2 regions of the Streptomyces sp. VTCC 41912 genome follow, and region 2 is predicted to be linked to the other one. Evidence: predicted binding sites of a transcription regulator. Region 2 holds the regulator's gene; the other holds the start of a gene.
What was found. The regulator HrcA, encoded in region 2, represses chaperone genes, less so after heat shock. The targets are predictions, from matches to a motif close to TTNGCACTCNGNNNNNCNGAGTGCNAA.

Region 1 (4,207 bases), on a different contig from region 2:
GACTCCGGCAACCCCACCCACTCCTTCAAGGACCGGGTCGTCGCGATCGCCGTCGAGGCCGCCCGCGCCTTCGGCTTCACCACCCTGTCCTGCTCCTCCACCGGCAACCTGGCCGGTGCGGTCGGCGCCGCGGCGCGCCGCGCCGGCTTCAAGTCCTGCGTCTTCATCCCGCACGACCTGGAGCCCGGCAAGGTCGTGATGGCCGCGGTCTACGGCGGCGACCTGGTCGCCATCGAGGGCAACTACGACGACGTGAACCGCTTCTGCTCCGAGCTCATCGGCGACCCGCTGGGCGAGGGCTGGGGCTTCGTCAACGTCAACCTGCGCCCCTACTACGGCGAGGGCTCCAAGACGCTGGCCTACGAGATCTGCGAGCAGCTCGGCTGGCAGCTCCCGGACCAGCTGGTCATCCCGATCGCGTCCGGCTCCCAGCTCACCAAGATCGACAAGGGGCTGAAGGAGCTGATCGCCCTCGGTCTGGTCGAGGACAAGCCGTACAAGATCTTCGGCGCCCAGGCCGAGGGCTGCTCGCCGGTCTCCGCGGCCTTCAAGGCCGGCCACGAGGTCGTCAAGCCGCAGAAGCCGAACACCATCGCCAAGTCGCTGGCGATCGGCAACCCCGCCGACGGCCCGTACGTGCTCGACATCGCGCGCCGCACCGGCGGGGCCGTCGAGGACGTCACCGACCCGCAGATCGTGGACGCGATCAAGCTGCTGGCCCGGACCGAAGGGATCTTCGCGGAGACCGCGGGCGGCGTGACCGTCGGCGTGACCAGGAAGCTGATCGAGAACGGCCTCCTGGACCCGTCGCTGACCACCGTCGTGCTGAACACCGGTGACGGCCTGAAGACCCTCGACGCCGTCGCCGCCGGGCCCACCGCCACCATCCGGCCGGACCTGGACGCGTTCCGCGAGGCCGGCCTGGCCGGCTGAGCCGGCCCTCCGCCCGTCCCTCCCGCACCCCCGTACTTCCCTGGAAGGCAGAACCATGAGCGTCAAGGTCCGCATCCCCACCATCCTGCGCACGTACACCGGAGGCGAGGCCGAGGTGGCCGCCGAGGGCGCGACCCTCTCCGAGGTGATCGCCGACCTGGAGAAGAACCACCAGGGCATCGCGGCCCGGGTGCTCGACGACGCGGGCAAGCTGCGCCGCTTCGTGAACGTCTACGTCAACGACGACGACGTCCGCTTCGAGCAGGGCCTGGAGACCCCGACGCCGGACGGCGCCGGCGTCTCGATCATCCCGGCGGTCGCCGGCGGCTGCTGACGCCGCGGCGCCCGTCGCCGTCGGCGCACAAGCGCCGAGCGAATTTGCGCCAACTCTTTGCCGGTAGTGACCGGAAATTGCCCCGTCCGTACGAAACGGACGGGGCAATTCCGTGTTGTGAAAGGGGATACCATTGGGGTGATCCCCCTCCGGTTATCTCCGCGTGCATGCCGAAGCGCATGCCGAACGCATATGAGATCGCAGTGACTTGTGCGCAAGTTGTGTGCGCGATTTGTCGCCCGTGTGGCATATACCCGGCCCGACTTCGCCTGGGATAACGGGATTTGAGCGCATACGGCCGTTTCCCCGACGCCAGAATTCTCGTCCGATTGACCTGTTGCGCTGGGCATTGGTCCAGATACATTCAGCGGCGGTCGACGCGTTCCGGCGCACACCCCGCGGACCATTTCGGGGGGTGAGGTCTGACCCGGGTCCGCGGAGTGCGGTCCTGCGCAAGGGCCAGTAATAGGGGAGTTAGGCATGGCTCAGGGCACCGTCAAGTGGTTCAACGCGGAGAAGGGGTACGGCTTCATCGCGGTCGACGGTGGTGCGGATGTTTTCGTCCACTACAGCGCGATCCAGATGGACGGGTACCGCACCCTTGAGGAGGGTCAGCGAGTCGAGTTCGAGATCTCGCAGGGCCAGAAGGGGCCACAGGCGGATATGGTCCGGGTCGCCGCCTGAGGCGGCGGCCGACTGCATCGTTGGAAGAAGGCTCGCAGCCCCCGGCACGGGGTTGCGAGCCTTCTGCTGTTCCCGGAGGTCACCGGCGTCCCGAGGGAGTGGTACGCGGGCGCGCGCGGGCGGGTAGGAAGCGGTCCCGACGGGGCCGCCGATCGTCTCACGGACGGGGGGTCCCCCGGTCAAGCGCTTGCACTCGACTGGTGCGAGTGCTAATCATTGCGTTAGCACTCTCCCCGTGAGAGTGCTGAAAATGGATCGGGTCGGTGAGGTCGGCACGCCAGGTGGGGCAAGGAACCACACGGCATGCAGGCCGTCCGTCGCGGGCGCCAGCACGGTCCGAGGTTTCCTCCCCCAGCTCTCAACCCGGTTGGAAGCGGGGGGTACCCCATCAGTCCGGAGGGACCACTTCACATGGCCAAGATCATCGCGTTCGACGAGGAGGCGCGGCGCGGCCTTGAGCGCGGTATGAACCAGCTCGCCGACGCCGTCAAGGTCACCCTCGGCCCCAAGGGCCGCAACGTCGTCCTTGAAAAGAAGTGGGGCGCCCCCACGATCACCAACGATGGTGTCTCCATCGCCAAGGAGATCGAGCTGGAGGACCCGTACGAGAAGATCGGCGCCGAGCTGGTCAAGGAGGTCGCGAAGAAGACGGACGACGTCGCCGGTGACGGCACGACGACCGCGACCGTCCTGGCCCAGGCGCTGGTCCGCGAGGGCCTGCGCAACGTCGCCGCCGGCGCCAACCCGATGGCCCTGAAGCGCGGCATCGAGAAGGCCGTCGAGGCCGTCTCCGGTGCGCTGCTCGACCAGGCCAAGGAGATCGAGACCAAGGAGCAGATCGCCTCCACCGCCTCCATCTCCGCCGCCGACCCGCAGATCGGCGAGCTCATCGCCGAGGCCATGGACAAGGTCGGCAAGGAAGGCGTCATCACCGTCGAGGAGTCCCAGACCTTCGGTCTGGAGCTGGAACTCACCGAGGGCATGCGCTTCGACAAGGGCTACATCTCGGCGTACTTCGCGACCGACATGGAGCGCATGGAGGCGGCGCTCGAGGACCCCTACATCCTCATCGTCAACTCCAAGATCGGCAACGTGAAGGACCTGCTGCCTCTCCTGGAGAAGGTCATGCAGTCCGGCAAGCCGCTGCTGATCATCGCCGAGGACGTCGAGGGCGAGGCCCTGTCGACCCTGGTCGTCAACAAGATCCGCGGCACCTTCAAGTCCGTCGCGGTCAAGGCGCCCGGCTTCGGTGACCGCCGCAAGGCCATGCTCGGCGACATCGCCATCCTCACCGGTGGCACCGTCATCTCCGAGGAGGTCGGCCTCAAGCTGGAGAACGCCGGTCTCGACCTGCTCGGCCGCGCCCGCAAGGTCGTCATCACCAAGGACGAGACCACCATCGTCGACGGTGCCGGCGACAGCGAGCAGGTCCAGGGCCGGGTCAACCAGATCCGCGCCGAGATCGAGAACAGCGACTCGGACTACGACCGCGAGAAGCTCCAGGAGCGCCTCGCGAAGCTGGCCGGCGGCGTGGCCGTCATCAAGGCCGGTGCCGCGACCGAGGTCGAGCTCAAGGAGCGCAAGCACCGCATCGAGGACGCCGTTCGCAACGCGAAGGCGGCCGTCGAGGAGGGCATCGTCGCCGGCGGTGGCGTGGCCCTGCTGCAGGCCTCCTCGGTCTTCGAGAAGCTGGAGCTCGAGGGTGACGAGGCGACCGGCGCCAACGCCGTGAAGCTCGCCCTGGAGGCCCCGCTCAAGCAGATCGCCGTCAACGGTGGTCTCGAAGGCGGCGTCGTCGTGGAGAAGGTGCGCAACCTGGCCGTCGGCCACGGTCTGAACGCCGCCACCGGCGAGTACGTCGACATGATCGCCGAGGGCATCCTCGACCCGGCCAAGGTGACGCGCTCCGCGCTCCAGAACGCCGCGTCGATCGCCGCGCTGTTCCTCACCACCGAGGCCGTCATCGCCGACAAGCCGGAGAAGGCCGCTGCCGCGGGCGCTCCGGGCGGCATGCCGGGCGGTGACATGGACTTCTGATCGACCTCTGGTTGATCGACGTCCCGCTTCGTGCGCCGGGGCGGCACCCCCTCTCCCAGGGGGTGCCGCCCCGGCGGCGTTTCGTCCACGAACCGGCGCCCCGCGGCGCCCACCACTACGGCAGGCGATCCAGCAGCCAGCCGGAGAGCTCTTCCGTGATCAGGGTGTGCTGCTCGTTGCGCGAGGCGAGCACGAAATCGTCCAACGCGCTCTCCTCCG
Region 2 (4,207 bases):
CCCCAGCAGCGCCGGTTCGAGGTCCTTGTAGGACCGCACCCGGGACAGGATCCGCTGCCAGGCCGCGCCGGTGTTCTCCGGCCAGCCCAGCGCCCGGCACACCCCGGTCTTCCAGTCCTGGCCCCGGGGGACCTGCGGCCACGCCGGGATGCCCACCGAGGACGGCTTCACCGCCTGCCAGACGTCGATGTACGGATGACCGACGACCAGCGCGTGCGCCCCGGTCACCGCCGCCGCGATCCGCGACTCCTTCGAGCCGGGGACGAGGTGGTCCACCAGCACGCCGAGGCGGGCGTCCGGGCCGGGGGCGAACGCCTCGACGATCGCCGGGAGGTCGTCGACGCCCTCCAGGTACTCCACGACGACGCCCTCGATCCGCAGGTCGTCGCCCCAGACGCGTTCGACCAGCTCCGCGTCGTGCCGGCCCTCCACGTAGATCCGGCCGGCCCGGGCGACCCGGGCGCGCGCCCCGGGGACCGCCAGCGAACCGGACGCGGTGCGCGCCGGGCCGCTCGGCGCCGGGCGGCCCGGCGGCCGGACCAGGGTCACCGTCCGGCCCTCCAGCAGGAAGCCGCGCGGCACCATCGGGAACACCCGCACCTTGCCGAAGCGGTCCTCCAACGTGACCGTCGGCCCCTCGGCGGTCTTCTCGCACCGCAGGACCGCGCCGCAGTAGCCCGTCACCACCTCCTCGACGACCAGCCCGGGGTCGGCCGGCACCTCCGGCACCGGCTTCGGCTTCTTCCAGGGGGGAGTGAGGTCGGGGCTGTAGTGCCTGCTGTGCATGCGGGTCTGCTTCCCTGCGGATCGACGGGTCGGGGGTGGGGGCGACGGCCCGGTGGGGCCGACGGGATCACGGGGCGCGCGACGCGGGGCGCGGGCCGCGCGGAGCGGGCGCCCGCCGGCGGGTCAACGGGCGCCGGCTCACGGCGAGTCGGTGCCGAAGCGGGCGGCCAGGGCGTCGCGCTGGGCCCGCACGAAGGCGGCGTCGACCACCGCGCCGTGGCCCGGCACGTACACCGCGTCCTCGCCGCCCAGTGCCAGCAGCCGGTCCAGCGCGTCGGGCCACCGCCGCGGCAGCGCGTCGGGGCCCGCCTGGGGCTCACCGGACTCCTCGACCAGGTCCCCGCAGAAGACGATCTCCCGCTCACCGGCCCGTCCGGGCACCAGGACGGCCAGGTCGTGCGCGGTGTGCCCGGGGCCGACGTTGGCCAGCAGCACCTCCCGGTCGCCGAGGCCGAGGGTCAGCTGCCCGTGCACGTGGTGGTGCGGGACGACCAGCAGGTCCGCGGCCTCCGCCGCGGCGTCCGGGTCCACCCCGTGGCGCACCGCGTCCTCCCGCAGCGCGTCCTTGCCGTGCCGCAGCAGCGCGTCGACCCCGGTCGCGCCGAACACCTCCACGCCCGCGAACGCCGCGGTGCCCAGGACGTGGTCGAAGTGCGGGTGCGTGAGCGCGACATGCGTCACATCGCGCCCCAGCACCGCGCGGACCGTGCGGCGCAGTTCCGCACCGGCCCCGAGGGTCGGCCCGGTGTCGACGATCAGCACGCCGTCCGAACCGGCGATCACGCCGATCGTCTCGTCCCAACCGGGCATCCGTCGCCGGGCGACGCCGTCCCCCAGCCGCTCCCAGCCCGCTTCTTCCCACGTGGTGCGCATACCGAGACGCTAGCGCCCCCGCGATAGCGTTGCCCGGGACTCCGGGCGGGCGCCTCGGTGGCGGGCCCCCGCGGACGCCCACCGGCGCGTCGAGCAGAGGACGCGCCGGCGACGGGACCGGGGGCGCGCTCGGGGGGCGGTCAGGGCGCTTCCGAACGCGGCCCGGGGGTCGGATTCCGCGGCGGTGGGTAAGTGCCCACCACGCCCGCCCTTGCCGCACCCGCGCTACCCGGCCGTACACTGGCTCCGGGTCTGGCACTCGGCCCACGTGAGTGCCAGGAGAAGTGACGACGCGGCGGACGGCCGACTGGAGGTGGCGCAATGCTCAGTGAACGCAGACTCGAAGTGCTGCGCGCCATCGTCCAGGACTACGTCGGGACGGAGGAGCCGGTCGGCTCCAAGGCGTTGACCGAACGGCACCAACTCGGCGTCTCCCCGGCCACCGTCCGCAACGACATGGCCGCCCTGGAGGACGAGGGGTTCATCGCCCAGCCGCACACCAGCGCCGGGCGGATCCCGACCGACAAGGGCTACCGCCTCTTCGTCGACAAGCTGGCCGGCGTCAAGCCGCTGTCCGTCCCCGAGCGGCGGGCGATCCAGAACTTCCTGGACGGCGCCGTCGACCTGGACGACGTGGTGGGGCGCACGGTGCGGCTGCTGGCGCAGCTGACCCGGCAGGTCGCGGTGGTGCAGTACCCGTCGCTGACCCGGTCCACCGTCCGGCACGTCGAACTGCTGGCACTGGCCCCGGCCCGGCTGATGCTGGTGCTGATCACCGACACCGGACGCGTCGAGCAGCGGCTCATCGACTGCCAGACGCCGTTCGGCGAGACGTCCCTGGCGGACCTGCGCGCCCGGCTCAACAGCCGGATCGTCGGCCGCCGCTTCGCGGACGTCCCGCAACTGGTGCAGGATCTCCCGGAATCCTTCGAACAGGACGACCGGGCGACCGTCTCGACAGTACTGTCGGTACTGCTGGAGACTCTGGTGGAGGAGACCGAAGAGCGGCTGATGATCGGCGGCACCGCCAATCTGACGCGCTTCGGGCATGATTTCCCCCTGACCATCCGGCCGGTGCTGGAAGCCCTTGAGGAGCATGTGGTGATGCTCAAGCTGCTCGGGGAGGCCAAGGACTCGGGCATGACCGTACGCATCGGGCATGAGAATGCTCACGAGGGCCTGACGTCCACCTCGGTCGTCACCGTCGGATACGGTTCTGGCGACGAGGCCGTCGCCAAATTGGGCGTGGTCGGACCGACCCGCATGGACTACCCCGGAACGATGGGAGCGGTACGCGCAGTGGCACGTTACGTCGGACAGATCCTCGCGGAGTCGTAAGTGGCCACGGATTACTACTCGGTCCTCGGCGTCGGCCGGGACGCCTCGCAGGACCAGATCAAGAAGGCATTCCGGCGGCTGGCGCGCGAGCTGCACCCGGATGTGAACCCGGACCCCAAGACCCAAGAGCGGTTCAAGGAGATCAACGCCGCCTACGAGGTCCTGTCGGATCCGCAGAAGAAGCAGGTCTACGACCTCGGCGGCGATCCCCTCTCGCAGGCCGGCGGCGCCGGTGGCGCGGGCGGCTTCGGCGCGGGCTTCGGGAACTTCTCCGACATCATGGACGCGTTCTTCGGCACGGCCTCGCAGCGCGGCCCGCGCTCGCGGACCCGCCGCGGCCAGGACGCGATGATCCGCCTGGACATCGAGCTCAACGAGGCCGCGTTCGGCACCACCAAGGACATCCAGGTCGACACGGCCGTCGTCTGCACCACCTGCAGCGGTGAGGGCGCGGCGCCCGGCACCTCGGCGCAGACCTGTGACATGTGCCGCGGCCGCGGCGAGGTCTCGCAGGTCACCCGGTCCTTCCTGGGCCAGGTCATGACCTCCCGGCCCTGCCCGCAGTGCCAGGGCTTCGGCACCGTCGTCCCGACGCCGTGCCCCGAGTGCGCGGGCGACGGCCGGGTCCGCTCCCGCCGCACCCTCACCGTCAAGATCCCCGCCGGTGTCGACAACGGCACCCGCATCCAGTTGGCCGGCGAGGGCGAGGTGGGCCCCGGTGGCGGACCCGCCGGCGACCTGTACGTCGAGATCCACGAGCTGGCCCACTCGGTGTTCCAGCGGCGCGGGGACGACCTGCACTGCACGGTCACCATCCCGATGACCGCGGCGGCCCTGGGCACCAAGTGCCCGCTGGAGACGCTGGACGGGGTCGAGGAGATCGACGTCCGGCCCGGCACCCAGTCCGGCCAGTCGATCCCGCTGCACGGCCGCGGCGTGACCCACCTGCGGGGCAACGGCCGGGGCGACCTGATCGTCCACGTCGAGGTGCAGACCCCGAGCAAGCTCGAACCCGAGCAGGAGGAGCTGCTGCGCCGGCTGGCCAAGCTGCGCGGCGAGGAGCGCCCGCAGGGCCAGTTCCAGCCGGGCCAGCAGGGGCTGTTCTCCCGGCTGAAGGACGCCTTCAACGGGCGGTAGGCACACCCGTCGGGGCGGGGTCCGGGGAGTTCCCCGTGGCCGCCGCCCCGGTTCGGGGTACGGCGCCGGGCGT

Region 1: a site for HrcA is predicted at 2,173-2,199, ahead of groL (chaperonin GroEL). Genes of this name have one in related genera too.

Annotation. Positions count from the first base shown of each region.
Region 1 covers NZ_JBJMAB010000021.1:82,093-86,299, reverse strand. Annotated here, with positions in the region: gene thrC (threonine synthase) at 1-933, shown strand, start outside; gene ACJ6WD_RS26005 (MoaD/ThiS family protein) at 989-1,267, shown strand; gene ACJ6WD_RS26000 (cold-shock protein) at 1,748-1,951, shown strand; gene groL (chaperonin GroEL) at 2,363-3,988, shown strand; gene ACJ6WD_RS25990 (hypothetical protein) at 4,104-4,207, opposite strand, start outside.
Region 2 covers NZ_JBJMAB010000009.1:17,388-21,594, reverse strand. Annotated here, with positions in the region: gene ACJ6WD_RS15695 (DUF3097 domain-containing protein) at 1-786, opposite strand, end outside; gene ACJ6WD_RS15690 (MBL fold metallo-hydrolase) at 925-1,659, opposite strand; gene hrcA (heat-inducible transcriptional repressor HrcA) at 1,981-2,997, shown strand; gene dnaJ (molecular chaperone DnaJ) at 2,998-4,134, shown strand.